DNA from 4 places in the Terrabacter sp. FW104-15G4B genome. Region 2 is predicted to be linked to each of the others. Evidence: riboswitches for the same ligand, from Rfam matches in the RefSeq annotation. Region 2 holds a riboswitch; each other region holds the start of a gene.

The links. A riboswitch is a leader RNA that binds a small molecule or an ion and turns the genes downstream of it on or off. The one in region 2 is predicted to bind cobalamin.
Region 1: it holds a riboswitch for cobalamin, as region 2 does, so the genes downstream of both, AC3WRT_RS17840 (CbtB domain-containing protein) here and AC3WRT_RS09740 (SCO2322 family protein) in region 2, are expected to answer to the same signal.
Region 3: it holds a riboswitch for cobalamin, as region 2 does, so the genes downstream of both, AC3WRT_RS17815 (VWA domain-containing protein) here and AC3WRT_RS09740 (SCO2322 family protein) in region 2, are expected to answer to the same signal.
Region 4: it holds a riboswitch for cobalamin, as region 2 does, so the genes downstream of both, cobN (cobaltochelatase subunit CobN) here and AC3WRT_RS09740 (SCO2322 family protein) in region 2, are expected to answer to the same signal.

Annotation. Positions count from the first base shown of each region.
Region 1 covers NZ_JBYTCI010000031.1:9,264-14,736, reverse strand. The annotation lists gene AC3WRT_RS17870 (hypothetical protein) at 1-843, opposite strand, end outside; gene AC3WRT_RS17865 (hypothetical protein) at 954-1,418, opposite strand; gene AC3WRT_RS17860 (DUF1905 domain-containing protein) at 1,539-1,829, shown strand; gene AC3WRT_RS17855 (hypothetical protein) at 1,848-2,282, shown strand; gene AC3WRT_RS17850 (hypothetical protein) at 2,310-2,702, opposite strand; gene AC3WRT_RS17845 (CbtA family protein) at 2,699-3,472, opposite strand; gene AC3WRT_RS17840 (CbtB domain-containing protein) at 3,474-3,686, opposite strand; cobalamin riboswitch at 3,717-3,915, opposite strand; gene AC3WRT_RS17835 (cobalt-precorrin-4/precorrin-4 C(11)-methyltransferase) at 3,946-4,731, opposite strand; gene cbiE (precorrin-6y C5,15-methyltransferase (decarboxylating) subunit CbiE) at 4,728-5,473, opposite strand, start outside.
Region 2 covers NZ_JBYTCI010000009.1:114,137-121,795, reverse strand. The annotation lists gene AC3WRT_RS09765 (methyltransferase) at 1-87, shown strand, start outside; gene AC3WRT_RS09760 (protein-L-isoaspartate O-methyltransferase family protein) at 138-731, shown strand; gene AC3WRT_RS09755 (DUF3043 domain-containing protein) at 804-1,385, shown strand; partial or broken gene AC3WRT_RS09750 (serine hydrolase domain-containing protein) at 1,427-2,727, opposite strand; gene AC3WRT_RS09745 (hypothetical protein) at 2,775-2,990, opposite strand; cobalamin riboswitch at 3,025-3,176, shown strand; gene AC3WRT_RS09740 (SCO2322 family protein) at 3,268-4,005, shown strand; gene AC3WRT_RS09735 (energy-coupling factor transporter transmembrane component T) at 4,023-5,102, shown strand; gene AC3WRT_RS09730 (ABC transporter ATP-binding protein) at 5,099-6,721, shown strand; gene AC3WRT_RS09725 (ECF transporter S component) at 6,718-7,560, shown strand; gene AC3WRT_RS09720 (bifunctional adenosylcobinamide kinase/adenosylcobinamide-phosphate guanylyltransferase) at 7,557-7,659, shown strand, end outside.
Region 3 covers NZ_JBYTCI010000031.1:953-8,611, reverse strand. The annotation lists gene AC3WRT_RS17825 (DcrB/PsbP domain-containing protein) at 1-486, shown strand, start outside; gene AC3WRT_RS17820 (hypothetical protein) at 483-1,223, shown strand; cobalamin riboswitch at 1,255-1,375, shown strand; gene AC3WRT_RS17815 (VWA domain-containing protein) at 1,432-3,573, shown strand; gene cobO (cob(I)yrinic acid a,c-diamide adenosyltransferase) at 3,573-4,184, shown strand; gene AC3WRT_RS17805 (cobyrinic acid a,c-diamide synthase CobB) at 4,181-5,620, shown strand; gene cobC (Rv2231c family histidinol phosphate aminotransferase CobC) at 5,617-6,687, shown strand; gene cobA (uroporphyrinogen-III C-methyltransferase) at 6,677-7,659, shown strand, end outside.
Region 4 covers NZ_JBYTCI010000031.1:16,346-24,004, forward strand. The annotation lists gene AC3WRT_RS17875 (precorrin-2 C(20)-methyltransferase) at 1-19, opposite strand, end outside; gene AC3WRT_RS17880 (precorrin-8X methylmutase) at 16-693, opposite strand; gene AC3WRT_RS17885 (precorrin-3B synthase) at 690-1,835, opposite strand; cobalamin riboswitch at 1,867-1,999, shown strand; gene cobN (cobaltochelatase subunit CobN) at 2,040-5,693, shown strand; gene AC3WRT_RS17895 (dienelactone hydrolase family protein) at 5,778-6,353, shown strand; gene AC3WRT_RS17900 (Type 1 glutamine amidotransferase-like domain-containing protein) at 6,381-7,070, shown strand; gene cobF (precorrin-6A synthase (deacetylating)) at 7,067-7,659, opposite strand, start outside.

The sequences.
Region 1 (5,473 bases), on a different contig from region 2:
GCGGATCCTGTTCTGGGCCTGGCAGTCCTGCGTGCAGCTGGTCGCACCCTGGCTCAGCTCGATGGCGTCCTCGCCCAGCACTCCGCCCATCCGGCCACCCGAGGCCACTGACCACGTGGTCACCGACCCGGTCTGCGACGTCTTCGTGGCGACCTGCGGGCTGTCCTTGCCGAGCAGCATCTGGTGGTAGCCGGTGCTGCCCTGCGCCGAGGACACCGCGTCGACGCCGTTGCTGAAGTTGACCTTGCCGGTGAACGGGTTGACGAAGTAGAAGAGCGTCGGGCCGAGGTTGTGGGTGATCGTGACGGCGGTGCCGAACTCGGGCTCCATCTGGAAGATCCCACCCTGCGGGGCGTCCTTGGCCTGGACCTTGAGCTTGCCGGCAGAGGTGCGGAAGATCGCGACCAGGGCGTCGTCGCGGACCTGCAGCTCGAGCAGCGGGCTGTTCAGCTGGGCGGTCGTGAGGGCTGGGACCTTGCTCGCGAAGACCACGGTCGGGCTGGTGACCATCCGTTCCGGCGACGGCGCGCCGGTCAGCGTGTAGTCATAGACGCCCAGGGTCGCCGGGTCGAGGGTGAAGGTGGTGTGCACTCCGGTCACCTTCACGACGCCCTGGACCCTGAGGTCCGAGACCTTGGCGTCCTTGCCGGGTGCCGGATCGTAGGTCGTCCCGTTGATGGTCACGGCGTAGTTGCCGGTCGAGCCGGCTGTTGCCGTCGCCGTGGTGCTGTCGTCGCCGGTCTCGCCCTTGGCGGTGGCGATGCCGGCCAGCGTGAGGCCGAGGAGCGTGCTGGCGGTGAGGATGGCGGTCCCGCGCAGCAGTCCGTGGGTCGTCTTGCGCATGTGGTGCCCCTTGATGGGTGCTCGTGCGCACCCCTGTGGTGCGACGTGCCGAGCCAACAGGCCGACCGGTACTAGCCGAAAGAGGGACAAAGGTACTAATACCTTCCCCCTCACCCCGCCGAGCGTTCCCCGAGGCTCGCGGCGACGACGACCTGGACCGGGACGGTGGTCTGGTCCGACGTGTAGAGGATGACGACATCCCCGAACACCACGGAGCCGTCGCGTGCGAAGAAGACCAGCTCATTGTTGTTCGGCCTGAGAGTGGGGCCGCCGGGGGTGGTTGCGGGGATGATCTCGTGCCAGGTGCGCTCGGCCTCGTCGCCGTCCAAGAAGGAGTACTGGGTCAGCGTGGCGTCGTTGACCCTGACCGAGAACGAGGGCTTGCCGGTGTGCCGCGTCCGGAAGTAGATCACGGCAGGAAGTGCGATCGCCCCGGGGAGCGAGAAGAAGAAGTGGCGGTCGGTGCTCTCGGCGTTCGGCAGGACGAAACCGCGGGCGGTCTCCTCGAAGGCGCGATAGCGAGCGACCTGCGTGACTTCGATGCTGAGGTGGTCCGGGATCTCGACGTGGGACATGGGCGAACCCTCCTTGGTGGGTGGAACGGTGCTGTGAGTGTCGGAGGCTCGCGGTCACGGCGAAATACATCGCGCCACGCAGGCTCCGACCTCGCCGCTGCGGCTGCCATGCTGTCGGGCATGGAGCTGGAGTTCAGCGGCGAGGTCTGGGAGTGGCGGGGGCCGGCGCCCTACTACTTCGTCACCGTGCCGGAGGACGAGTCGCAGGCCCTGCACGACGTGGCCCACGTCAGCTACGGCTGGGGCATGATCCCGGTCACCGCGCGCATCGGTGCCACCGAGTGGACGACGTCGCTGTGGCCCAAGGACGGCGGCTACGTCGTCCCGCTCAAGGACGCCGTGCGCCGGGCCGAGGACGTCGAGGAGGGTGACACGGTCTCGGTGGGGTTGGACGTCCGGGCCGACTCGTGACACGGCATGCTGGATGTCATGGATGACGAGACGGGCCCGGGCATCGACGCACCGGCGGACGACGCGTTCATCGACCACTTCACGAGTCCCATCTACGACGACCCGTCGGGCGAGTTCACGCCCTTCGGCACCGACGAGGGCGCGGACCTGCTGGCCGAGTGGGCGGCGCGCACCGACGAGCTCAGTGCCCACTCGACCGTGCGCGACCTGCTCGCCGACGCCTTCGAGGACTCGGCGGACATCGACGGCCTCATCGCCGAGATCGACGACGAGGACGGCGTCGATGCCGCGACGACGGTCGTGGGCGCCGGCTTCACGCTGCTGCGCCTCACCGGCCAAATCGACGACGAGGGCCGGACCGTCGTGCTGCGCGCGCTCGCCGCCCTGCAGAGCTTCTACGGCGAGCAGCCGGAGCTGACCCGCATGCGCGACGACCTCGAGTCGTTCCTCTGAGCGATCCCCCGGCCTCCTCAGCCCTCCTCAGACCGCCGTCCACGTCAGCGACAGCCCGCTCGGGGCGAACACCCGCGCAGCCAGTGACCCGGGCACGGGCGCGACGCCGGGCCCGCCGAGCGCGACCCACGCCGTGATGTCGTCGACGGCCTCGTCGTCGAGCACCGCCCGCAGCCACACCGGTCGCCCACCGCCCCGGCGCCCGGCCGTCGACGGCGTCACCACGACCACGTTCGACTCGTCGCAGGCGAGCAGGCACCCGCTCCGCAGCACCCGCGCGTGACCCCGGGCGCCGGCCTCGAGGCGGGCCAGCAGCCCGTCGTGGTCGACCCCCGGGTGCTTCGCCTCCGTGCCGCAGCAGCAGTCGCGGCACACGCGCACGATGCACGTGGTGCCGGAGGAGCGCTGGTATGCCGTCACGCTGCCACGGGCGGGGCGCCCCGCCTCGGCGTGTCGACCCGCTCCAGCAGCAGCCCGAGGACGAGGCCGAGGGTCAGCCACATCGTCGCGAGCTGCGCCAGGGACGCGAGCCGGAAGTCCCACAGCAGGGCCGCCGGCACGTCGGCCGGGACCGCGTCGGGCGAGCCCGGCACGAGTGCCAGGACGAGCACGACGAGCACCACCGTGGCAACGACGTCGAGCGACCACCGGGTCGACGGCTCCCTCCCGCGGGCCGCGAGGAGCCGGTCGAGCACCGGCACGACGAGCGCGATCACGACGCCGAGCAGGAGGACGACGGCATACAACGCAGTGCGACGACCGACCGTCTCCGGGTCGCCAACGGCGGGTGGGTTGGACGGGATCTTCACGGCCGGAAAGAGACTCACGGTCGCGAAGGCGATGGCGGCCAGCACCATCGAGCGTCCGAAGTCGCCACGCCCGGGCAGCCGGTCGCGCAACCGCGAGAAGACGACGGCGAACACGACGCCCACCGCGATACCGACGAGCACCGCCGTGACGGCACCACCCACGACCTGCGCCGCCCGGGAGACCAGTGGCTCGTCTCCACCGTGGGTCGCGAGACCCGACGGAGCGGACTGACCGCCGTGGAGGTCTCTCGCATCCTCGACGGCGAGGGCCCGGCGGATCACCGGCTCCACCACGAGCAGGCTCACGAGAGCGGCCGAGAGGCCTGCGGACACGCCGGCCAGGACCCCGCGCCGCAGCACGGAGCCGAAGGTCAGTTCCACCTCAGTGGCAGGGCACGCCGAGAGCGTGACGCGCGTCGTGCGTCAGCTCGTGGAGCAGCTGCGCAGCGGGAGTGCTGAGCAGCGCGCCGTTCTCCTGCGAGAGGAAGTAGAGGGTGAAGACCGCGAACGCGAGCACGGCCCAGGCCCAGACGGGCACGCGGACAGCGGAGACGGCGGGGACGGCAGCAGGTGCCGATGCAGCAGCAGTGGCCATGGCAGATTGACCCTTTCTTTCCATGCCTCGTGGACAGATCACGCCGCAGCCGGTCTCCTGGCTTCCAGATCGTCACGCCTCCCCAGCCTTCCCAGCGACCCGGTGTCCGACTTGTGTCAGACCTGCGGTTACCAGTGGCGAATGGTGGGGACTTGCTCCTTGGTCACAGTGGCGAGGACCACGTCGGAATCACACCGACTTCCCGTGCACTACGGCCCTCGCATCCTGACACAGCCGGGCTGGCTGCGCCACGGGCAGCTCACTCCCCCGGCGTGTTCCGCGTGCCCGCGTTCCGCGTGCCCGTGATCCGCGTCCCGTAGAGGTGCGACTCGACGAAGCCGTCGGTGTCGCGGGCGGCCAGCGCGCGACCGACGAGGATGACTGCCGCCTGCCGCAGTCCTGCCGCCTCCACCTGGTCGGCCATGTCGGTCAGCGTGCCGCGCAGGACGAGCTGGTCGGGCTGCTCCGCGTTGGCGACGACAACCACCGGGCAGTCGTCGCCGTAGTCGTCGACGAGCGAGGCCATCAGCTCACGGGTGCGTCGGATCGCCAGGTGCAGCACGAGCGTGGCGCGCGACCGCGCGAAGTGGGCGAGCGACTCCGTCTCGGGCATCTGCGTCGAGTCGCGGTGCGCGCGGGTCAGCACCACGGACTGGGCGACCTCCGGGACCGTGAGCTCGCGCCCTACCAGCGCTGCCGCGGCGGCATACGCCGGCACCCCGGGCGTCACGTCCCACGGCACGCCCGCGCGGTCGAGGCGGCGGGTCTGCTCGGCGATGGCGGAGTAGAGCGAGGGATCGCCTGAGCAGAGCCGGGCGACGTCGTGCCCCGACTGGTGCGCCCGCACGCAGTGCCCGGTGATGGCGTCGAGGTCGAGGTGCTGCGTGTCGACGAGCTCGGCCCCCTCGGGGCAGTGCGCGAGCACCTCCGCGCCGAGGTAGGTGCCGGCGTAGAGGCACACGTGTGACTTTCCGATGAGCCGGACCGCACGCAGGGTGAGCAGGTCGGCAGCTCCCGGGCCGGCACCGATGAAGTGGACCGTCACGGGCAGCCCTCCGAATTCCATTGTGCTGCGGGCTTTTCCACTGACCACTGTACGATGTGGCGGGCCGGCTTCCAGCCGTGGAGCGACCCGATGGTGTCGAGGTCCTCCACGGCGATCCGGGCCATCGAGCCACCGAGCCGGCGGCGGGCCTCGTGCAGCACCAGCTCCGTCTCGACGGTGACGCCGTGCACGACGAGCCGCCCACCGGACGCCAACGCCGCCCAGCAGGCGTCGAGCAGCTCGGTCGTCGCGCCCCCGCCGACGAAGACGGCGTCCGGCCGAGGCAGGGTGGCCACCGCATCGGCCGACGACGCCTCCACGACCTGCAGGCCGGGCGCGCCGAGCGCGCGGGCGTTGCGCCGCACCCGCTCGGCCCGCTCCGGGTCGCGCTCGACCGCGTGCACCTCGTTGCGCGGGTGCTGGCGGGCGAACTCGATGCCGACCGAGCCCGCCCCGGCCCCGAGGTCCCACATGACGTCCCCCGGCTGGGGGGCGAGGTGAGCCAGTGCCGCAGCCCGCACGACGCGCTTGGTCAGCTGCCCGTCGTGGTCGTATGCCGTGTCGGGCAGTCCCGGCACCAATGACCTCGCGCTCCGCTGCGGCTGGGAGTCACACTCGACGCAGACCAGGTGCAGCCGAGGGGCGGGACGGGCGTCCCAGGATGCGGCCACCCCGTCGGTGCGCGTCTCCGCCGGGGACCCCAGGTCACCGAGCACGGTGAGGCAGCTGCCGGCATACCCCT
Region 2 (7,659 bases):
CTCGACGTCGAGGAGCGCCTCGGGTCCACCGATCCGTACCGCTCCCTCGGCACGCTCCTGCACGTCATCGCGCGCCGGACAGCGTGACCGCGGCGCTGGGGGCTGACGTCGGGGCCCCGGCATGCTTGGCTCGAAGCATGACTCGGGGCACGGATGCCGTCGACCGGGTGGAGCAGGCCTTCACCGCGGTCCCGCGCGCCGGCTTCCTCCCCCGCGTGTCGCGGTTCCGCGCCGGCCATGACGGACCGATCCTGATCGGCTGCGGCCAGACCAACTCCCAGCCCCGCACCGTCGCAGACATGCTGCGCCTGCTCGACGTGCACCCCGGTCAGCGCGTCCTCGACGTCGGCTCGGGCTCCGGCTGGACGACGGCGCTGCTGGCCCACCTCACCGGGCCCGACGGTGAGGTGCTGGGCGTCGAGCTCGAGCCCGAGCTGGCTCGGTGGGGCGCCGCGAACCTCTCCCGCGCAGGTATGCCCTGGGCCTCGATCGTGGCCGCGACACCCGGCATGCTCGGCGACCCCGAGCACGGCCCGTGGGACCGCATCCTCGTCTCCGCGCAGGCCGCCGAGCTCCCGCAGGCGCTCGTCGAGCAGCTCGCCGACCCGGGACGGCTCGTCATCCCCGTGGCGGGCACCATGAACCTCGTCGTGCGCCAGGGTGGCTCCGTCGCCACGAGCCAGCACGGGCACTACCGGTTCGTCCCGTTGCGCACCACCCCGGGGACCTGAACCGGGAGACGTATGCCGTCGGGTCCCCGGCACGATGCAGGGCCCGGGCCCGCGACGGCTTAGAGTGTCCCCGTGTTCGGACGCAAGAAGACCCTCAACGACGAGCTCGCTCCCACAGCCGGGGCCGACCAGTCGGCGCGCCCAGGCGCCAAGAACCGGCCGACGCCCAAGCGCCGTGAGCAGGAGGCCCTCAACAAGCGTCCCCTCATCGTCACGGACCGCAAGGCCGCGACGCAGCAGGACAAGGCGGCCCGCCGCGAGTCGATGGCCAGGCAGCGCGCCGGCATGATGACGGGCGACGAGAAGTACCTCCCCGCCCGCGACAAGGGCCCGCGTCGCCGGTTCATCCGTGACACGGTCGACGCGCGCTGGAACGTCGGCGAGTTCATGCTCCCGATCATGCTCATCGTGCTGCTGCTGAGCTTCGTGCGCACCAACTGGGCGCTGCTGCTCGTCTTCGTGCTCGTCTACGGCCTGATCCTCGTCGCGATCGGGGACGCCCTGCTGATGTGGCGGCGCACTCGCCGCAGGATGGACGACAAGTTCGGCGGCGCCGAGAAGGGCGATGCGTGGTACGCCATCATGCGCGCCTTCCAGATGCGTCGCACGCGCATGCCGAAACCGCAGGTCGACCGCGGCCAGCACCCCGCCTGACGGGCCGGATCCGGATCGGCCCGACGGCCGTCAGCGGGGGGTCAGCCGGCGAGATCGGCGAACGCCAGCGGCGCCCGCGTGACGGCATACGTCGCGAAGTAGAGCTTGTCGACAGACCCGTCGCCGGCGCGAACGACCTCGAGCACCTCACCGCGCCACGACCTGCCACGGCGCGGTAGCGGTCGGTGCCCTCGGCGGCATACCTCGTCTCGGACGTCGGCTCGTCGTCGGCGAGCCGTGACCACAGCTGGCCGTCCCGCACGAAGAAGGTGATGGGCGAGCCCTCGGACCACCACAGGCCGAGCAGCACCGCCAGCGCCGGCTGCTCCTGCTCGGGCACCCACGCGTCCGCGAGGGACGGCTCGGCATCGACGACCGCCTCGACGAGGTCGGTTGCGAGTCCCAGCGTCAGCGCGCCCGAGGTGGCGTTGGCGAAGACGACTGCCCCGATCCCCTCCTTGCGGCGCACCCGCAGGCCCGTGAGGAAGCCGGGCATGGCGCCGCCATGGCCGACGTAGACTCGCTCGCCGCGCCGACCCATGCCGAAGCCGAGCCCGTAGGCACCGGCCCACCCATCGGCGTCGGTCATGATGATCGGCTGGCACATCTCCTCGAGAGTCGCAGGCTGCACCACGCGGTCGTCAGGGCTCGCGACGTAGGCGGCGTAACGTGCCAGGTCGGCGACGGTGGACCAGAGACCCCCGAACGGGGCGGTGGCGTTGAGCGGGAAGCGCGGTTCCTCCGTCGCGGTGCCGGCGAAGGGGTCGACCTGGTAGCCGAGGGCGCGGTCGTCGGCGGGCTCGAGCGCCGTTCGTGTCATGCCCAGCGGCTCGAGCACGCGTGCGCGCACGACCTGCTCCCAGTCCTGTCCGGTGACGCGCTCGACGACCTGCCCGAGCAGGCCGTACGCGAGGTTGGAGTAGTGGAAGGCGTGGTGCGCGGGCAGGACCTGCTCGGCCTGCTCGGCACCCTCGAGGAACTCCTCGCGCTCGGGTGCCTGCAGGCTCTCCCAGATGTTGCCGATCGGCTCGCGCTGCAGCCCGGAGGCGTGGGCAAGCATCTGGCGCAAGGGAACCCGGGCGTGCCTGGTGCCCGGCAGGAAGGTCTCGAGGGTGTCGTCGAGCGACAGCCGACCCTCGTCGCGCAGCGACATCACCGTCAGGGCGGTGAACGTCTTGGTGACCGAGCCGATCATGAACTGCGTGTCGTCGGTGGCGGGGGCGGCCGGAGCCAGCCGTGCTGAGCCCACGTGTGCCGACCAGACGAGACGGCCGTCGCGGACGACCCCGACGCTGACGCCGGGTGCGCGCCAGGACCGCTGCGCGGTGACGACGCGCGCCATCAGCTCGCGCTCGAGCCCTGCGGACAACGAGGTCACGGACGAGGCGCTCACTCCGCCGCCCGCAGGCTCATCGGGCCGTAGACGACCGTGTCGTTCTGCCGGAGGGTGACGGCCTCGACGCCCGCCCCGAGCAGCTCGCGCCACGACTCACCCAGATAGCTCTCGGCGTCGCTCTGGGTCGGGAAGCCGCTGGTCGTCAGGGCCTCCCCCTCCATCGGGTTGCCGTGCGCGTCGAGGAAAAGCCAGGACCAGTCAGCACTCATGCGGCCACCCTAGTTGCCCGCTCGTTTGACGGGCAGCGGCCCCACGTGCGACGGTTCGCCTTAACCGAAGGACGATGGGGCAAGCCGGTGCGACTCCGGCGCTGACCCGCAACCGTGAGGTCACCCTCGCCGCCAACCCGGCGGTGGTGACCAAGTCGGAAAACCCGCGTCCGAACGGCTCCTTTGTCAGTCTGTCGTGGAATGCGGACCGGAGTCACCCCGCCGGGCCGGCGTGCTTCGCAGACCCGACATGGTGTCCGACCGCGAGGAGGAAACCATGTCCCATGTTCGTCGCGCCCCGCTGCGGGCCGTCCTTGCCGCCCTTGTCGCGGCGTGTCTCTCAGCCCTCACGGTGGCACCCGCACACGCGGCCGCCTACCGGTACTGGGGCTTCTACCAGCTCACCGACGGCGCCTGGCAGTTCGCCCAGAAGGGCCCGGACCAGACCGTGCCCAAGGACGGCAGCGTCGACGGCTGGCGCTTCGCCGTCGCCGACGAGTCGTCGACGCGCTACCCGCGGGCCGTGCTGAGCTTCGACCAGCTGTGCGCGACCACGCCCGCCGTGTCCGGCAAGAAGCGCGTGGGCCTCGTCCTCGACTTCGGCCGCCCCGCCGACGCCGCCGACGGCGCGACCCCACCGGCCCCCAAGGCCCTGTGTGCCGTCGTCGCCGCCGACGCCACGAGCTCGGTCGTGCTGGCTGCGGCCGGCGACGTGCGCACCGAGAAGGGCCTGGTCTGCGGGATCGCGGGCTACCCGACGAGCGACTGCGGCGGGGCCGTCAAGGAAGTCAGCCCCGAGGCGAAGGCCACCGACCAGCCGATCAGCATCGCAGCGCCGGCCGCCAGCCCGTCCGCCTCCCCCTCGGCGACCGCCGGGTCCACCGACGTGGCCGCGCCGGCGTCGACCACCTCCGGAGGGACGGTCGCGGCATACGTCGTCGCGGCCCTCGTCCTGCTCGCCCTCCTCGGCTACCTGCTCGCGCGCTCGCGTTCGCGCAACCGCCAGGACGCCTGAGCGGGAGCCCAACGAGCATGATCCGGCTCCGGCCCCGGCTCCAGCACCCCGCAGCCTGGTGGCTGTGGGGGCTGGGGCTTGCCACGGCCGCGTCTCGCGGCACCAACCCGGTGCTCCTGCTCCTCGTCATCGGGGTCTGCGTCCTCGTCGTCAGCGAACGGCATGACCCCGCCACCCCCAACCCGCTGCCGGCGTTCCTCGTCATCGGCGCCGTCGTGGTCGCCTTCCGCGTCCTCATGACGGCCCTGCTCGGCAACGGCATCGTCGGCGCCACCGTCCTCGTCACGTTGCCCAGCGTGCCGTTGCCCGACTGGGCGGCGAGCGTCCGCATCGGCGGCGCGGTGTCGCTCGAGTCGCTGCTGTATGCCGCCTACGACGCCCTGCGCCTCGCCGCGGTCCTCGCGTGCCTCGGCGCCGCCAACGCCCTGGCCAGTCCGCGCCGGTTGCTCCGTTACCTACCGGCGACGCTCTACGACGTCGGCACGGCGGTCGTCGTCGGGTTGACCTTCGCGCCACAGCTGCTGACGGACGCCCGCGACGTGCGGGCGGCCCGGACGCTGCGCGGCCGGGACGGTCACGGTCTGCGCGAGATGGCCCGCCTGGCGGTACCGGTGCTCGAGACGGCGTTCGAGCGCTCGCTCGGGCTCGCCGCGTCGATGGAGTCGCGGGGTTACGGCCGAGCGGTGCGCTCCACGTCCACCAGCCGCCGGACCGCGACGGGGCTCGCCCTGGCCGGACTCGTCGGCGTGCTCGCCGGCCTCTACGGGCTGCTCGACGCGTCGGCGGGCGGCGTGCTCGGGCTGCCCGTCCTCGTGCTCGGCGCGCTGCTCGCCGGCTCCAGCCTGCTCGTCGGAGCCTCCCGCGACGGGCGGTCCGGACACCGGCGTGACAAGTGGACGTGGACCGAGACGGCGACCGTCGTCGTCGGCGCCGTGCCCGGAGTGGTCCTCGTGGTGGCCTCGGCGCAGGGCTGGGACGGGATCGTGCCCAGCCAGCGGGCCGAGCTCCCCGCGGTGCCGCTCCCTGCCGTCCTTGCCGCCCTGGTGGCCGCGACCCCGGCGTGGTTCACGCCGCGCCCGCGGGAGGTGGCACCGTGATCGCCTTCGAGCACGTGTCGGTGCAGTACGCCGACGCCCCGGCTCCGAGCCTCCACGACGTCACGCTCGAGGTCCCCGAGGGCGAGCTCGTGCTCGTCGTCGGGCCGACCGGGAGCGGCAAGTCCACCCTGCTGCGCACCATCAACGGGCTGGTGCCCCACTTCAGCGGCGGCACGCTCCGCGGTCGCGTCGTGGTCGACGGTCTGGACACGGCCGAGCACCGACCTCGCGACCTCGCCACCGTCGTCGGGCTCGTCGAGCAGAACCCGTCGTCGACGTTCGTCACCGACGTGGTCGAGGACGAGGTCGCCTACGGCATGGAGACGATGGGCCTGGACCCCACCACGATCCGCCGTCGGGTCGAGGAGACGCTCGACCTGTTCGGCCTGACGCCGCTGCGGGCCCGATCGCTTCGGATGCTCTCCGGAGGTCAGCAGCAGCGGGTCGCCATCGCCGCCCTTTTCGCCGCCGGCCCCCGCGTGCTCGTTCTGGACGAGCCGACGTCGGCCCTGGATCCCGTTGCGGCAGAGGACGTTCTCGCCTCGCTCCACCGGATCGTGCACGACCTCGGCGTCACCGTCGTGCTCGCCGAGCACCGGCTCGAGCGCGTCGTGCACCACGCCGACCGGGTCGTCCTCGTCGACGACGGGAACGTGTCCGAGCTGCTCGACCCGGCCGACGCCATGCTGCGGTCGCAGATCTACCCACCCGTCGTCGGGCTGTCCCGGCTCGTCGGCTGGTCGCCCACTCCCCTGTCGATCCGCGACGCCCGGCGGCGGGCGTCGCCCCTGCGAGAGGCGCTCGGGGACAGCACGCCCGGCACCGCGGCGGACCTTCGTGTCATCGAGGCGGCGGACGCCGTCGACCTCTCCGGCGTGCGCGTGGTGCGCGCCGGCAGGGTCGTCCTCGACGGGGTCGACCTGAGCGTCTCGCGAGGCTCGATCACGACGCTCATGGGGCGCAACGGTGCGGGCAAGTCCACCCTCCTCGGCGCGGTCGCGGCGCAGCACCGCCTCGCCGGCGGCCGGGTCCGTCTCGGCGCGGCACGCGTCGACCCGCACACCCTGACCGCACGAGAGCGGGTGCGCACCGTCGGGCTCGTGCCCCAGCAGCCCGAGCTGGTGCTCTACGGCGAGTCGGTGGGCTCCGAGTGCGCCTCGGCCGACGCGGACTTCGGCGTGCCGGCCGGCACGGCCCGAGCCCTGCTGGAGCGTATCTCCGACGGCATCGACCCTGACCTTCACCCGCGCGACCTGTCGGAGGGGCAGCGACTCGAGCTCGCGCTCGCCGTCATCCTGTCCGGCTCCCCCGAGGTGCTCCTGCTCGACGAGCCGACCCGGGGGCTCGACTACGGCGCCAAGAAGCGACTCGGCCAGGTGCTGACCGCGCTGGCGGGACAGGGCACGACGGTGGTGCTCGCCACGCACGACGTCGAGCTGGCGGCGGAGGTCGCCGACCGCGTCGTGATCCTCGCGGACGGCGAGGTCGTCACCGACGGCCCGGCGCGCGAGGTGCTCTCCTCCTCACCCGCGTTCGCCCCGCAGGTCACCAAGGTGCTGCTCCCCCAGACCTGGCTCACCGTCGCCGAGGTGGCGGGCGCCCTGGCGAGGATCGCATGACCGGCCGTCGCGTCATCCCGCTGCGCTGGCCGGCCGCCGTCGCGGTCGCCGTCGTGGGGCTCGTGGGGGTCGTCGCCTTCACCTGGCCCTTCTTCGTGACCGGTGACTTCGCCCGCGACCACGGCAACGACGCGCCGTGGCTCTTCGCCGTCCTGCTCGGGCTGCTCGCCGTCGTGTGTCTCGCCGAGGTCACCGCTGGACGTCTCGACGCCAAGACGATCGCCGTCCTCGGCGTCGCAGCGGCCGCGGGCGGCGGTCTGCGCCTGCTCAGCGCCGGCACGGCGGGGCTCGAGCCGATGTTCTTCGTCGTCATCGTGGCCGGCCGGGTGCTCGGGCCGGGCGTCGGTTTCGTCTCGGGGTCGCTGGCCGTGACCACGGGCGCGCTGCTCACCGGTGGCGTCGGGCCATGGCTGCCCTTCCAGATGATCTGCGCGGGCGGCATCGGCCTCGGGGCGGGTCTGCTGCCTGCCCGCGCGGGAGGACGCGCCGAGCGGTGGGTGCTCGCGGCATACGCCCTCGTCAGCGGCCTCGCGTTCGGCGTCGTCATGAACCTGTGGTTCTGGCCGTTCCTCGGCACGAGCGCGCCGACCGGCATGGGCTTCGTCCCGGGCGCGCCGGTGCAGGACAACCTCGCCCACTACGCGCTCTTCTACCTCGCGACGTCGCTCGGCTGGGACCTGCCCCGTGGGGTGCTCAACGCGCTGCTCGTGCTCCTCGCGGGGCCGGCGCTGCTGCGAGTCTTCCGGCGGGGTGCCCGGCGGGCGGCGTTCGGGGTGCCGGTCCTGTTCGAGGACGCCGGCTCCGGCCGGCCGGTGCAGCTCCAGGACGGTGCACGGTGAGCGGCGCCCGGCGGGCACGGACGACGACCCTCGTGACCGGCCCGGTCCGCAGTGGCAAGAGCCGTCACGCGGAGGACCTTCTCGCCGACCACGCCGACG
Region 3 (7,659 bases), on a different contig from region 2:
CGCCGTGCCCCGGCGCCGCTGCTGACGACCAGGACCACGCACGGCGACAGCGTGTCGTTCGACGTGCCCGCCTCGTGGGTCACCATCGAGGCCATGCCGGAAGGCGGAGTCGTCGCCGCCGTCGAGCCGGACGACGCGGACCGCTTTCGCACCAACGTCGTCGTCGCCTTCGCCCCCGCCGACGGGACGCTCGCCGACTGGGCGAGCGAGCGCCTGCGCCGCGACGAGGAGGAGCTGGACGGCTATCTGCAGCTCGACCACGAGGACGTTCGCGTGGGCGGCCACACCGGGTGGCGCCGGCTGGCGACCTACTCGACGCCGGCGCGCGAGTCGGTGACCTGCGAGACGTGGTCCACCGTGGTCGAGGGCACCAGCGTCACCATGACCGCGCGGGTCGCCACGCTGCGACTGCCCGAGATGGCCGGTGTGCTCGACGCCGTCGCCGCCAGCCTCGTCGTGCACGCGGACCGGCTGGTCACTGCATGAGTGTCACCTTCGACGCAGCCTCCGCCGAGCTGCGCCTCGATGCCGACGCCTTCATCACCCTCGTCGAGTACGCCACGGACCCCGACCAGGCCTGCGAGGAGGGTGTGGACCGCCTGGTCCACGCGGGAGCCATCACGGCAGGCGCCCCGCACCCGACGCTGCGCAACGCGCTCGCCGCCGTCACCAGCTCACTCGGCTCCCTCCAGGTGCTCGTGACCTGCCCCGACGGCGTACGCCTGCACCAGGCTTGGGTGGCCCTCGTCAGCGCCGTGCTCACCGACCTCGGCGACGGCACCTACGACTTCGCCGCCGTCAGCACCGAGTTCGTGCCCGCCTCCATCGCCCACGTGACCGGCCTGCAGACCCGGCCCCCGCTTCTCGGGACCTCCGCCGTCCTCGACGAGTCGCTCCTCGACGACCTCGCCTCCAACTCCCCCCGGGCCCGCGCCGACGGCGGCGAAGCCCTCGCCGACCTGCTCGCGCCGTGGCCCTCGGCCGTCGACGCGGTGCGGGCCGGCCGGTGGACGCTGTGCGTGGTCGACATCGCCTTCCCTGCTCGGGGCCGCACCGTCGTGCGCAGACTCGCCTGGGTGGACACGGACGCCGGTGTCCTCCGGGTCGAGGCGGACGACCGCGGCCCGGTGCTCGTCCCCAGCAGCTCGACCGCCCTGTGGCGCGCGGTCGTGTCGATCCTGCCGACGGACGCCGAGACCGGGGTGGTCGTCCAGTCGGCGTGAGCCCTCCCGCACAGGGCCCCGGCCGACGTGGCAGACTGCCACCGGCGACTGGGAGAGGAATCCGGTGCGAATCCGGAGCGGTCCCGCCACTGTGAACGTCCGACCACGCGGTCGGCGCAAGCCAGGGCATCTCCCGTCGCTGGTCGTGCCCGCCGGGCGCGACCGGTCCACCGACGCGGGCGAGGCACCCGCAGGAGGCTCGCAGTCCATGCGCGACGGCTCGAACGACGGCACTGTGAACGGCTCGAAAGGCCCTGACCAGCACGCGTCCCCGCCCGACACCTTCCCCTTCTCGGCCGTCGTCGGCTCCGACGACCTGGCCCTGGCCCTCGTCCTGACGGCCGTCTCGCCCGAGGTGGGCGGCGTGCTCGTGCGCGGCGAAAAGGGCACCGCGAAGTCGACGATGGTGCGCGGCCTCGCCGCGGTGCTCCCCCGCCAGCAGGTCGTCGCCGGCTGCCGCTTCGGCTGCGCCCCCGGTGAGGGCGCCGGGTGCCCTGACGGGCCGCACGACGCCGGGACCGAGCCCGACACCCGCGCTGCCCGCCTCGTCGAGCTGCCGATCGGTGCCACCGAGGACCGCGTCGTCGGCTCGCTGGACCTCGAGCGGGCGCTGGGACGCGGCGAGACGGCATACCAGCCCGGGCTACTGGCGGCCGCGAACCGCGGGATCCTCTACGTCGACGAGGTCAACCTGCTGCACGACCACCTCGTCGACCTGCTGCTCGACGCGGCGGCGATGGGTCGCAACACCGTCGAGCGCGACGGGGTGTCCGTCTCGCACGCTGCGCGCATCGTGCTCGTCGGCACCATGAACCCCGAGGAGGGCGAGCTGCGCCCGCAGCTGCTCGACCGCTTCGGCCTGACCGTGGAAGTGGCCGCGCCTCGCGAGCCTGCCCTGCGCGCGGAGGTCGTACGCCGTCGCCTCGCCTTCGATGCCGACCCCGCTGCGTTCGTGGCGCGGTTCGAGGGCGACCAGGACGCGCTGCGCACACGCATCGCCGACGCGCGGTCACGCGTCGGTGCGGTCATGCTGTCCGACGACGTGCTGACGAAGATCGCGACCGTCTGCGCCGGCTTCGAGGTCGACGGCCTGCGAGCCGACATCGTGACCGCCCGCGCAGCCATCGCCCACGCCGCGTGGTCCGGGCGCACGACGGTCACCGTCGCCGACGTGCGGGCGGCTGCCCGGTTGGCGCTGCCGCACCGCCGGCGCCGCAACCCCTTCGACTCCCCCGGCCTCGACGAGGACCTCCTCGACCAGCTGCTCGGCGAGGACGACCCGGAGCCCGAGCCGGACCCCGGCCCGGGCGACGGCGGCGAACCCGAGGCCGCCGACGACGACGACGGCGGCGGCGGCGAGGCGCAGCCCAGCACGTCGCGCGAGTCGGGACAGCCCGAGCACCAGACGCAGCACCAGCCGGAGCCGCAGCGCGCTGAGCACGAGGCGACCGAGGCGGATAAGGCGGAAGAGGGCCAGGCGAGCGAGCCCGACGCGCCGGGGGGAGGCACCGGCGTCGCGGCGTCGGGCGTCAGCGCCGCCGACGAGCCGTATCGGGCGAAGCTCCTGCGCGCCAAGGGGATCGGCCAGGGCGACCCTGGGCGGCGGTCCGCGGCCCTGACGAGCACCGGCCGCCGCGTCGGATCGACGAGCGGCTCCACCGGGCCGGTGCACCTGCCGGCGACCATCCGGGCAGCGGCAGCGAGGCGCCCGGGGGTCTCCGACGCGAGTCGACTCCGGGTGCTCCCCGGCGACCTGCGCCGTTCGGTGCTCCAAGGCCGCGAGTCCAATCTCGTGCTGCTCTGCGTCGACGCGTCCGGGTCCATGGCCGCGCGCCGCCGCATGGAGGCCGTCAAGTCCGCCGTCCTGTCGCTGCTGCTCGACGCCTACCAGCGCCGCGACAAGGTCGGCCTCGTGACCTTCCGGGGCACGGGAGCGGAGCTCACCCTGCCCCCGACCGGGTCGGTCGACATCGCCGCACGCCGGTTGCGCGACCTGCCCCACGGCGGACGGACGCCGCTCGCGGAAGGCCTCGAGACGGCATACGACACCTTGCGTGTCGAGCGCCTGCGCGACCCGAACCGGCGAGCGCTCCTCGTCGTCGTCACCGACGGCCGGGCCACGAGCGGCACGGACGCGCTGGCCCGGGCGGCCCGCGTCGCCCGCCGGCTGCGGCACGAGGGCGTCGAGTCGGTCGTGCTGGACTGCGAGTCCGGTCGCTTCCGGATGGGCCTGGCCGCGCGGCTCGCCGAGCACCTCGGCGCCGAGCACCTGCCGGTCGGCGAGCTGGCCGCGAGCGCCATCGTCGGCGCGGCCCGCGCCGACCGGCCGACGACCGGGAGGGCTGCCTGATGCGCGGCCAGCCGACCACGGTCCCGACCGACGGGCTGACCACGCGCCAGCGCCGCAACCGGCCGCTCGTCATCGTCAACACGGGCGACGGCAAGGGGAAGTCGACCGCAGCCTTCGGCCTGGCCCTGCGCGGCTGGAACCAGGGCTGGTCCGTGGGGGTGTTCCAGTTCGTCAAGAGCGCGAAGTGGCGCATCGGCGAGCAGACTGCCGTCGAGACCCTCGCCGAGCTGCACCGCGAGACCGGCCAGGGCGGTCCGATGGAGTGGCACAAGATGGGCGCCGGCTGGTCGTGGACCCGCAAGGAGGGCACCGAGGACGACCACGCGGAGGGGGCCCGCGAGGGCTGGGCCGAGATCAAGCGCCGCCTCGCCGCCGAGACCCACGGGCTGTACGTCCTCGACGAGTTCACCTATCCGATGGCGTGGGGGTGGATCGACGTCGACGACGTCGTCGCTGCCCTGCGCGACCGCCCAGGGCACCAGCACGTCGTCATCACCGGGCGGCGGTGCCCGGAGGCGGTGCTCGACCTCGCCGACCTGGTGACGGAGATGACGAAGGTCAAGCACCCCTTCGACGCCGGCCAGAAGGGCCAACGGGGGATCGAGTGGTGAGCGAGCGCCACGGCACCCACCTGGCGCGGATCGTCGTCGCCGCGCCCGGCTCCGGGCACGGCAAGACGACGGTCGCGACGGGCCTCATGGCCGCGCTGCGTGCCCGCGGCCTCGGCGTCGCGGGCTTCAAGGTGGGGCCCGACTTCATCGACCCCGGCTACCACTCGTTGGCGACGGGCCGTCCCGGCCGCAACCTCGACCCGTTCCTCTGTGGCGAGGAGCGGGTGGCGCCGTTGCTCGTGCACGGCGCCGCCGCCGACGGACCGACGGACGTCGCCGTCATCGAGGGGGTCATGGGGCTCTTCGACGGACGCATCGGCGGGGACGGCTACGCCTCCACCGCCCACGTGGCGACCCTGACGCGGACCCCGGTAGTGCTCGTCCTGGACGTCAGCCACATGACCCGCACAGCGGCCGCGATCGTCCATGGCCTCGCCACGTTCGAGCCCGGCGTCCGGGTCGCGGGCGTGGTGCTCAACAAGGCGGCTTCCGAGCGGCACCTGCGCGAGGTGCGGTCAGCACTCGAGGCCACCGGGGTGCCGGTGCTCGGAGCCCTCCCCCGCGACTCCGGCATCGACGCCCCGTCGCGGCATCTCGGGCTGGTGCCAGCCGCGGAGCGCGACGAGGCCGTCGCGTCCGTGCGGCTCCTCGCCGAGCGCGTGGCCGAGCACATCGACCTCGATGCCGTGCTGTCGGTCGCGCGGTCCGCGCCGGCGCTCGACGCGCCCGCGTGGGACGCCGCCGCGGCGCTCGGCGATGCAGCCCGGCCGGTCCGCGGGGGGAGTCGCCCTCGCGTGGCCGTCGCCGGGGGGCGCGCCTTCACCTTCCGCTACGCCGAGACCGACGAGCTGCTGCGCGCCGCCGGGCTCGAGCCGGTCGTCTTCGACCCGCTGCACGACCGGTCGCTGCCCATCGGCACCGCCGGCCTCTACCTCGGCGGTGGCTTCCCCGAGGTGCACGCCGCGCAGCTCTCGGCGAACGTCGCGCTCCGAACCGACCTCCTCGAGGCCGTGCGTTCCGGGCTGCCGACGGTTGCCGAGTGCGCCGGACTGCTCTACCTGTGCGAGTCGGTCGACGGCCACGAGATGGTCGGCGTCGTCCCGGCTGTCGCGGCGATGGGGCCGCGGCTGACGCTCGGCTACCGCACCGCCATCGCGCCGTCCGACTCGGTGCTCGGGGTGGCTGGCACTCGGGTGACCGGTCATGAGTTCCACAGGACCACCGTGAGCACTGGGGTGCGGCCGAGCACTGCGGCGTGGCTGCTCGACGGCTCGCCCGACGGCTTCGCGCTCGACCTGGCCGGCACCGGCCGCGCGACGTTGCACGGGTCCTACCTCCACACGCACTGGGCCGGGCACCCCCGGCTCGCCGCGCGCTTCGCCGACGCCGTGCACGCGTATGCCGTCACCCCCGCGTCCGACCGGAGGGCGTCGTGAGCGTCGGGGCGGGTCCCGTCGACCTGCACCACCACGGCGACCGCGACGTCGCGCCCGGCCTCGTGGACCTCGCCGTGAACGTGCGGTTGCCCGCGCCGCCGCCGTGGCTCGGCGACGTCATCGCGCAGAGCCTGGGCGACCTCGGCCGCTACCCCGACTCCACCCCGGCCGTCGAGGCGATCGCCGCGCGGCACGGCGTCGACCCCGAGTGCGTGCTGCCGACCGCCGGTGGGGCCGAGGCATTCACCCTCGTGGCCAGGGCCCTCGAGGGCGACCGGCCGGTCGTGGTGCACCCGCAGTTCACCGAGCCGGAGGCAGCGCTGGCTGCCGCCGGTCGCCGGGTCGAGCGCTGCCTGCTGCGCCGCCAGGACGGTTTCCGGCTGGACCCCGCCGTCTTCGGCCGGAGCGGCGAGCACGCCGGCGCCGACCTCGTCGTCGTCGGCAACCCGACCAACCCGACAGGGGTGCTGCACCCGGCCGGCGACCTACGGGCCCTGCGCCGCCGCGGACGGGCCGTCGTCGTGGACGAGGCCTTCATGGACGCGGTGCCGGGTGAGACGGAGTCGCTGGTCGGCCCCGACCTCGAGGGGCTGCTCGTCATCCGCTCCCTGACGAAGACCTGGGGCCTGGCCGGACTGCGGGCCGGCTACGTCGTCGGCGACCCGGCGCTCGTCGCCGCGCTGCGCACCGTCCAGCCGCCGTGGTCGGTGTCCAGCCCCGCCGTGGCCGCCACGGTGGCCTGCCTGTCGAAGCGCGCCGTCGCGGAGGCCGAGGCTGCAGCCGTGGCGTACGCCCGCGACCGCGACGTCCTCCTCCGGGAGCTCGCCACCGTCGGCCTCACCACCGCAGCGCCCTCGGCCGCTCCCTTCGTCCTCGTCGACACGAGCCCGCTCGGTGCGGGGTCGGTGCGCGAGGACCTCGCCCGGCTCGGGTTCGCCGTGCGCCGCGGCGAGACCTTCCCGGGGCTCGGCCCGACCTGGATCCGCCTGGCGGTCCGTGCGCCGGAGACCTCGCGCGCCGTCGCCTCGGCGCTCGACCACCTGAGGAGACTGCGTCGTGTCGCCTGAGCTGAGCTTCGCCGGCCTGTCCGTCCTCATCGCGCGCGTGGCGCCGCACTCGGTGGCGACGGTGCACGCCCTGCTCCGCGACCGGGCCCGGGTGACGGTCGCGGCCACCGTCGAGGACCTGCCCACATCATTGCGCGACCTCGCCGAGAGAGGTCTCGTCACGCTCGCCGCGGACGCCGACCCCGGGGACTACGACGTGGTCCTGCGTGCCGACGTCTCGACGTCCCCGGCGGCGCAGCCACAGCCAGAGGAGCGATCCCCGGCGGGACCGGGCGCCTCGACGGCCGGCACGGTCACGCTCCTCGGTGGCGGCCTCGGCGACCCCGGTCTGCTGACCGTGGCCGGCATCGAGGCGATCCGGCAGGCCGACGTCATCGTGCACGACCGTCTCGCGCCGCTCAGCGCCATGCGGCACGCCCGCGACGACGTGCACGTCATCGACGTCGGCAAGATCCCGCGCGGCGACTTCACCCCGCAGGAGCGCATCAACGACCTCCTTGTCGAGCACGCTCTCGCAGGCCGGAACGTGTTGCGCTTCAAGGGTGGCGACAACTTCGTCTTCGGTCGCGGCGGCGAGGAGGCCGAGGCCTGCACGGCGCGCGGCATCCCGGTCGTCGTGATCCCCGGCATCTCGTCGAGCATCGCCGCACCCGCCCTGGCCGGCATCCCGGTCACGCACCGCACCCTGGTGCAGGGCTTCACGGTGGTCAGCGGGCACGTGCCGCCTGGTGACCCGCGCAGCACGGTCGACTGGGGCGCCATCGCCCGCAGCCGCACGACGATCGTCGTGCTCATGGGCGTCGCGACGCTGGCGGCCATCGCCGAGACGCTCGTCGCCGAGGGCCTGCCGGCCACGACACCGGCGGCCGTGGTGGCTGACGCCGGGCTGCCGAGCATGCGTACGGCCCGAGCCCCGCTGTCGCAGATCGACGCCACCGCACGGCGCGAGCGGCTCGGGGCGCCCGCCGTCGT
Region 4 (7,659 bases), on a different contig from region 2:
CGGTGTCCGTCGTGCTCACAACTCCTCCTCACGGGCGAGTGCGTTGACGGCCGACGCGGCCAGGGCCGACCCGCCGCGGCGGCCGTGGACCACCAGCCACGGGATGTCGAAGGGGTTCTCGGCCAGTGCGACCTTGGACTCGGCCGAGCCGATGAAGCCCACCGGGATACCCACGATGGCGGCCGGACGTGGGCCGCCGTCGGCGATCGTCTCGAGCAGGTGGAACAGGGCGGTGGGTGCGTTGCCGATGGCCACGACCGCGCCCTCGACGCGGTTGCCCCAGAGGGAGACGGCAGCCGCGGATCGCGTTGTGCCCCAGTCCTTTGCGAGACCGGGCACCCGCTCGTCCCGCAAGGTGCAGACGACCTCGTTGTCGTGCGGCAGGCGGGCGCGCGTGATGCCCGAGGCGATCATGTGGGCGTCGGTGAGGACGGGTGCGCCGGACTGCAGCGCCGCTCGGGCGGCGGTGACCAGGCGGGGGTGAACGGCGATGTGCTCCGTGAGGTCGACGTCGCCGCTCGCGTGCACCATGCGGACGGCCACCACCCGGGCGTCCTCGGGAAGGTGGTCCAGTCGCGCCTCGGCGCGGATCGTCGCGAACGACCTGCGGTAGATGTCGGCCCCGTCCGTGACGTAGTCGTAGCGCCGCGTCGGTGGCGCGGCAGCCCCTCTTAGCGAGTCCGGCACCGTCATCCCTGCTCCTCCGGTTCGGCTTCGGTGATGGTGGCCAGGGCGTCGGCGAGCGAGGTCGGGGCCAGGACGTCGACGTATGCCGTCGCCGGGGTGCCGCATCGACGCTCGCACCCGCTGACGTGGACCGGCAGGCGTCCGGCCGGGAGGACCGGGGCGAGGTCGCGGGCCAGCGCGCGCGTGTCGATCGCGGACCTCGCGCAGCCGGGCAGGCCGGTGCAGGCATGCAGGCGCGTCCACGGGGACGTGGAATGGGTCGCAAGGCCGGCCGCCTCGAGCTCGGGGAGAGCGGAGGCGGCATCCTCGATGACGAGCGAGCGCCAGGGGGTCACCCCGACGCGGTCTGCGACCCGGCTGAGCGCGGCGACGTGGTCGGGGCGGAGCAGTCCGAGCGGCACGGCGACGACGGCGTGGTCGCCGACGGCTCCGAGCGGGCGCTCCGGGCGCGTCCGCGGCTCCACTCGCGCTGCCGGCTCGGCACCAAGCGGTCGACCGAGTTCGCTGACGTGCCAGATGGATTCGTCACCCACCGCCTTCTCGACGAACTCGCGCGCGATGTCGATGAGCGTGGGAACTGCGGCCGTCAGCGGCAGGTCCCATCCCCGGTCCTGGCCACCGGCCAGCACGACGCAGCGACCCGGTCCGGTCGCGATGAGGCCGAGGTCGAAGGAGTCGCCGATGACGTCGCCGCGGCCGTCGTCGAGGACGAAGAGGAAGCGCCCCCCGAGCCGGACGAGTTCCGGATCGTCGCAGAGGGCGGCATCGAGGTCCCCCACCACGGGACGCAGGTCAGCGTGTCCGTCCCTGTCCAGCCCGGACAGCGGCGACACCACGGTGTTGCGCACCAGCTCGTGGGTGGGCGACGGGACGAGGCCGGTGCCCCGGATCGCGTCGGCGATCCGTGGCGTCAGCGGGTCGGGCAGCCCGCGCAGCTGGAGAGCGCCCCGGGACGTCAGCTGAATCGCCGGATCTTTTTGTCCCGCAGCGATCTCGAGCAGTTCTGCGAGGGCGCGGAGCGACACCGGCTGGCCCGCCGGACGGAGCCGGACGATCGAACCGTCCACCGCCACGAAGGGTCGGCTCACGCCCGGGCAGGCGTCGCCTGCCCGGCGCTCTCGGGTCGTCGGGGCCGTCACGCGGCACATGCTAGGCCCGACCCCGGCACATGCAAGACCAGCGTCTCGGGGCTAGGGTGGTCACAGCGTCGTCGACCAGGAACCCGGTGAGAATCCGGGACGGTCCCGCCACTGTGAGTCGCCACCCGTGAGGGAGGCGGTGAGTCAGGAACTGCCGGCAGCGCTTCATTTCCTTTCGACCGCGGGGCGTGGACACCCCGCCGAGGAGTTCCAGTGACGCGCATCGCGCTGCTCTCGACGTCTGACACCGACCTGCTGTGCGCTCGCGGCAGCGGTGCCGACTACGTGCTCGCCAACCCCTCTCGCCCCGGCCACACTTCGATGGCCGACGCGATCGAGGCGGCCGACATCGTCGTGGCGCGGATCCTCGGTGGTCCCCAGGACCTGTGTGAGGGCTTCCGCCGCATCCGCTCCACGGGCAAGCCGATGGTCGTGCTCGGCGGTGAGCAGACGCCGCACGCCGCGCTCATGGACTTCTCGACGGTGGCTCCGGGCGTCGTGGCCGAGGCCCACCGCTACCTCGCCGAGGGGGGTGCGGCCAACCTGCGCCAGCTCCACGCGTTCCTCGGCGACACCCTCCTGATGACCGGTGAGGGCTTCGAGCCGCCGGTGGTCCTGCCCTCGTGGGGCGTCCTGGACCGCCCCGACCCCCAGCCCGCCGCAGTCGAGAGCTCTCGCCCCCGCGTCGGGATCCTCTTCTACCGCGCCCAGTTCGCGGCTGAGAACACCGCCTACGTCCACGCCCTCGCCGACGCGGTCGACGCCGCTGGAGGCATCGGTGTGCCGGTGCACGTGTCGTCGCTGCGCGACGCGCCGGCGGACCTGCTCGAGCACCTCACGGCATACGACGTCCTGGTCACGACCGTGCTCGCCGCCGGCGGCACGAAGCCGGGCACCGCCAGCGCGGGTGAGGACGACGAGGCCTGGGACGTGCAGGCCCTCGCAGCGCTCGACGTGCCGATCATCCAGGGGCTGTGCCTGACGTGGAGCCGCGAGCAGTGGGACCTGAGTGACGACGGCATGAGCCCGCTCGACGTCGCGACTCAGGTCGCGGTGCCCGAGTTCGACGGGCGCATCATCGGAAGTGTCTTCTCCTTCAAGGAGAGCGACGCCGACGGGCTGCCGCACTACGTGCCCGACCCCGAGCGATGCTCCCGGCTCGCCACGCTCGCCGTCAACCACGCCCGCCTGCGCCACACCCCGACCGCCGAGCGGCGCATCGCGATCGTCCTGTCGGCCTACCCCTCCAAGCACTCGCGCATCGGGAACGCCGTCGGCCTCGACACGCCGGTCTCGATCATCCGGCTGCTGCGGGCCATGCGCGATGCCGGCTACGACCTCGGCGAGCCGGGCGAGATCCCGGGCACCGGGCCGCTCGACCCCGTCGACGGCGAGGCACCCGACACGACCGCAGGCAACGCGCTCATCCACGCCCTCATCGAGGCTGGAGGCCAGGACGAGGACTGGCTGACCCAGGAGCAGCTGAGCGGCCAGCCGGTGCGCATCCCGGCCGCCCGCTACCGCGAGCACTTCGACACCCTGCCGACCGGGCTGCGCGACGCGGTCACGAAGCACTGGGGTGAGGCGCCCGGCGAGGTCTTCGTCGACCGGCACACGAACGCCGGCGGCGAGCTCGTCGCGGCGAGCATCCGCGCCGGCAACGTCGTCGTCCTCGTCCAGCCGCCGCGCGGCTTCGGTGAGAACCCGATCGCGATCTACCACGACCCCGACCTCCCGCCGACGCACCACTACCTGGCCGTCTACGACTGGCTCGCAAGGGAGTTCGGGGCCCACGCCATCGTCCACATGGGCAAGCACGGCAACCTCGAGTGGCTCCCCGGCAAGAACCTTGCGCTCTCCGCCGCGTGCGGTCCCGACGCGACGATCGGGTCGATCCCCCTCGTCTATCCCTTCCTCGTCAACGACCCGGGTGAGGGCAGCCAGGCCAAGCGTCGCGCCCACGCGACGATCGTCGACCACCTTGTGCCCCCGATGGCGCGGGCCGAGTCCTACGGCGACATCGCCCGCCTGGAGCAGCTGCTCGACGAGTACGGGAACGTGTCCGTGATGGACCCGGCCAAGGCGCCCGCCCTGCGCGCCGAGATCTGGACCCTGATCCAGTCGGCTCAGTTGCACCACGACCTCGGCCTCGACGAGCGCCCCGACGACGACGAGTTCGACGAGTTCGTCATGCACGTCGACGGCTGGCTCTGCGAGGTCAAGGACGTCCAGATCCGCGACGGTCTCCACGTCCTCGGTGAGGCCCCGCAGGGTGAGACCCTCGCCAACCTCGTGCTCGCGATCCTGCGGGCCAACCAGGTCTTCGCCGGCGCGGTCGGCGCCGTGCCGGGGCTGCGGACGGCGCTCGGCCTCAGCGAGGGGCACTCCGAGCGCTCGTCCGTCGACGACGCCGAGGAACAGGCTGCAGCGCTCGTCGCGGCCCTCGCCGAGGCCGGTTGGGACGAGGCCGCCGTGCCCGCGATCGTGCGCGGCCAGCTGGGTGCCGACGCGCAGGTCGACACCGACGGCGTATGCCGTTCGCTGGCCTTCGCGTGCCGCGAGATCGTACCGCGGCTGCGCGCCACGACGGGCGAGATCGATGCAGTCCTCCATGCCGTCGGCGGCGGCTACGTGCCGGCCGGCCCGTCGGGGTCGCCCCTGCGCGGTCTCGTCAACGTGCTGCCGACCGGCCGCAACTTCTACTCCGTCGACCCCAAGGCCATCCCGTCCCGGCTCGCTTGGGAGACAGGGCAGCTGCTCGCCGACGACCTGCTCGCCCGGCACCGCGCCGACACCGGCGAGTGGCCGCGCTCGGTCGGCCTGTCGGTGTGGGGCACGTCGGCCATGCGCACCTCCGGCGACGACATCGCCGAGGTCCTCGCCCTGCTCGGTGTCCGTCCGCGGTGGGACGAGATGTCCCGCCGTGTCGTCGGTCTCGACGCCATCCCGCTCGGCGAACTCGGCCGCCCGCGCATCGACGTCACCGTCCGCATCTCCGGCTTCTTCCGCGACGCCTTCCCGCACGTCATCGCCATGCTCGACGACGCCGTGCAGCTCGTCGCCGCACTCGACGAGAGTCCGGACGACAACTACCTGCGAGCGCACGTCGCCGGCGACCTCGCCGAGCACGGTGACGCCCGCCGTGCGACGACGCGCATCTTCGGCAGCAAGCCCGGCTCCTACGGCGCCGGCATCCTGCCGCTCATCGAGTCGGGCAACTGGCGCTCCGACGCCGACCTCGCGGAGGTCTATGCCACGTGGGGCGGCTTCGCCTACGGGCGCGAGCTTGACGGCATACCTGCTCGGGCCGACATGGAGCGCACCTACGCGCGCATGGACGTCGCGGCCAAGAACATCGACACCCGCGAGCACGACATCGCCGACAGCGACGACTACTTCCAGTACCACGGCGGCATGGTCGCGACGGTGCGCGCGCTGACAGGGCGCGAGCCCAAGGCGTACGTCGGCGACTCGACGACGCCCGACTCGGTGCGCACCCGCAGCCTCACCGAGGAGACGGCACGCGTCTTCCGCGCCCGCGTCGTCAACCCGCGCTGGATCGCGGCGATGCGGCGGCACGGCTACAAGGGTGCCTTCGAGCTGGCCGCGACGGTCGACTACCTCTTCGGCTTCGACGCGACGGCCGGGGTGGTCACCGACTGGATGTACGAGCAGCTCGCCCAGACGTACGTCCTCGACAAGGAGAACCGCGACTTCCTGCAGCACGCGAACCCCTGGGCGCTGCACGGGATGATCGAGCGGCTGCACGAGGCCGTCGACCGTGGGCTCTGGGCCGAGCCCGACCCGGCGCTGATGGCCGACCTCCAGCAGGTCTACCTCGACGTCGAGGGCGAGCTCGAGGACTGACCAGCCCCGGCCGAAGCTGAGTGTCGGTCGGTCGGTCTAGGTTGTTGGATCAACAGCCGGGACCCACCGAGCACAGGAGCAACCATGGCCGACGTCCTCCTGCACCACCACGCCCAGGGCCAGACCCAGGGCTTCCTCGCCTTTGCCGACGCGCTGCGCGCCGCCGGCCACACCGTGCACGCCCCTGACCTCTACGACGGGAAGAGCTTCGCCACCCTCGACGAGGGCATGGCCAACGCCCGGTCCATCGGCTTCGACACCCTGCTGGAGCGCGGCGTCGCCGTGGCCGAGGGGCTGCCCGACGACCTGGTGTGTGCCGGCTTCTCCCTCGGCGTCATGGCCGCGCAGCGGCTCGCCCAGACGCGGCCCGGGGCGCGCGGGGCGGTCCTGCTCGACTCGGCCATCCCGCTCGGCGAGTTCGCCCCCGACTGGCCGGCCGGCGTCCCCGTCCAGGTCCACGGCGGGGAGGCCGACGAGTTCTTCGTGGACGAGGGCGACATCGACGCCGCGCGCGCGATCGTCGCCGCGGCCGAGGACGGTGAGCTCTTCACGTATGCCGGGTGCGGCCACCTCTTCGCCGACGCCAGCACGACGACCTACGATCCCGAGGCGGCGGCGCTCGTGCAGCAGCGCGTCCTCGACTTCCTCGCCCGACTCTAGAACGCACCCACCCAGGAGACAGGGAACATGAAGCTGTTGCTGACATCCGGCGGGGTCACGAACGCGAGCATCCACGCGGCGCTGGTCGGACTGCTGGGCAAGCCCATCGCGGACTCGACCGCCCTGTGCATCCCCACCGCGATGTACGGGCATCCCCACGTCGGCCCGGGCGCCAAGGCGTGGCAGTTCATCAGTGGGACGTCCGAGAACCCCATGGTCGACCTCGGCTGGAAGTCGGTCGGTGTGCTGGAGCTCACCGCCCTGCCCAGCATCGACGAGGAGGTCTGGGTGCCTCTCGTCAAGGAGGCCGACGTCCTGCTGGTGTCCGGCGGCGACGTCCTCTACCTGTGCCACTGGATGCGGGAGTCCGGGCTGGCGAGCCTGCTTCCCTTGTTGGGCGAGACGGTCTGGGTGGGACTGAGCGCCGGGAGCATGGTGATGGCGCCCGAGGTCGGGGAGGACTTCATCCAGTGGAGGCCGCCCACCGGGGACGACAGCACCTTGGGCATCGTCGACTTCTCGATCTGCCCACACCTGGCGCCGGACGGCATGCCTGGCAACTCGATGGCCGAGGCTGAGAGGTGGGCCGCCGGAATCGCGGGCCCGGCCTACATCGTTGACGACCAGACGGCGATCACCGTGGTCGACGGCGTCGTCGACGTGGTGTCCGAGGGCACCTGGAGGCTGTTCACGCCCGAGACGACGGCGCCTCTCTAGGCGTCCGGTTCGTCGCGCACCAGTGAGTAGTAGATCTCGTCGGACCGGGTGCCGTCCGGGTTGGGCAGGCGTCCACTGAGACGCCCCTCCATCCGGAAGCCGGCCTTCTCGGCCGCCCTGCCCGATGCCACGTTGCCGACCTTGTGCCCGAACTCGAGCCGGGCGAGCCCCGCCTCCTCCAACGCCCACCGCGACACGAGCCGCAGGGCCCGTGTCGTGAAGCCGCGGCCCCGGAAGCCCGGCACGACGCCGTAGCCGATGAGTCCCGTCCCGGGCGGCCCCATCCGCATGACGCCGATGACGCCGGCGCCCTGACCGGAGGAGACATCGACCATGACGAACCTGGCCGCCCGTCCTCGACGCCACTGGAGCCCGGCCGCGGCTGCCCCGCGCCGCGCCTCATCATCGGTAAGCGCCTGACCCGAGAAGTCCCACCGCAGCGACTCCTCGTTGTTGTGCTCGTCCCGCACGATCTCCCAATCGGCCGCGGTGACCGGGCGGACCGTGACGACCCCGTCGCTAAGCGGCTCCGTGTCCGGGAAGGGGTTGGCCGGCCGGTCCGTCCAGTCCGCCGGCGGCCGCAGCAGGT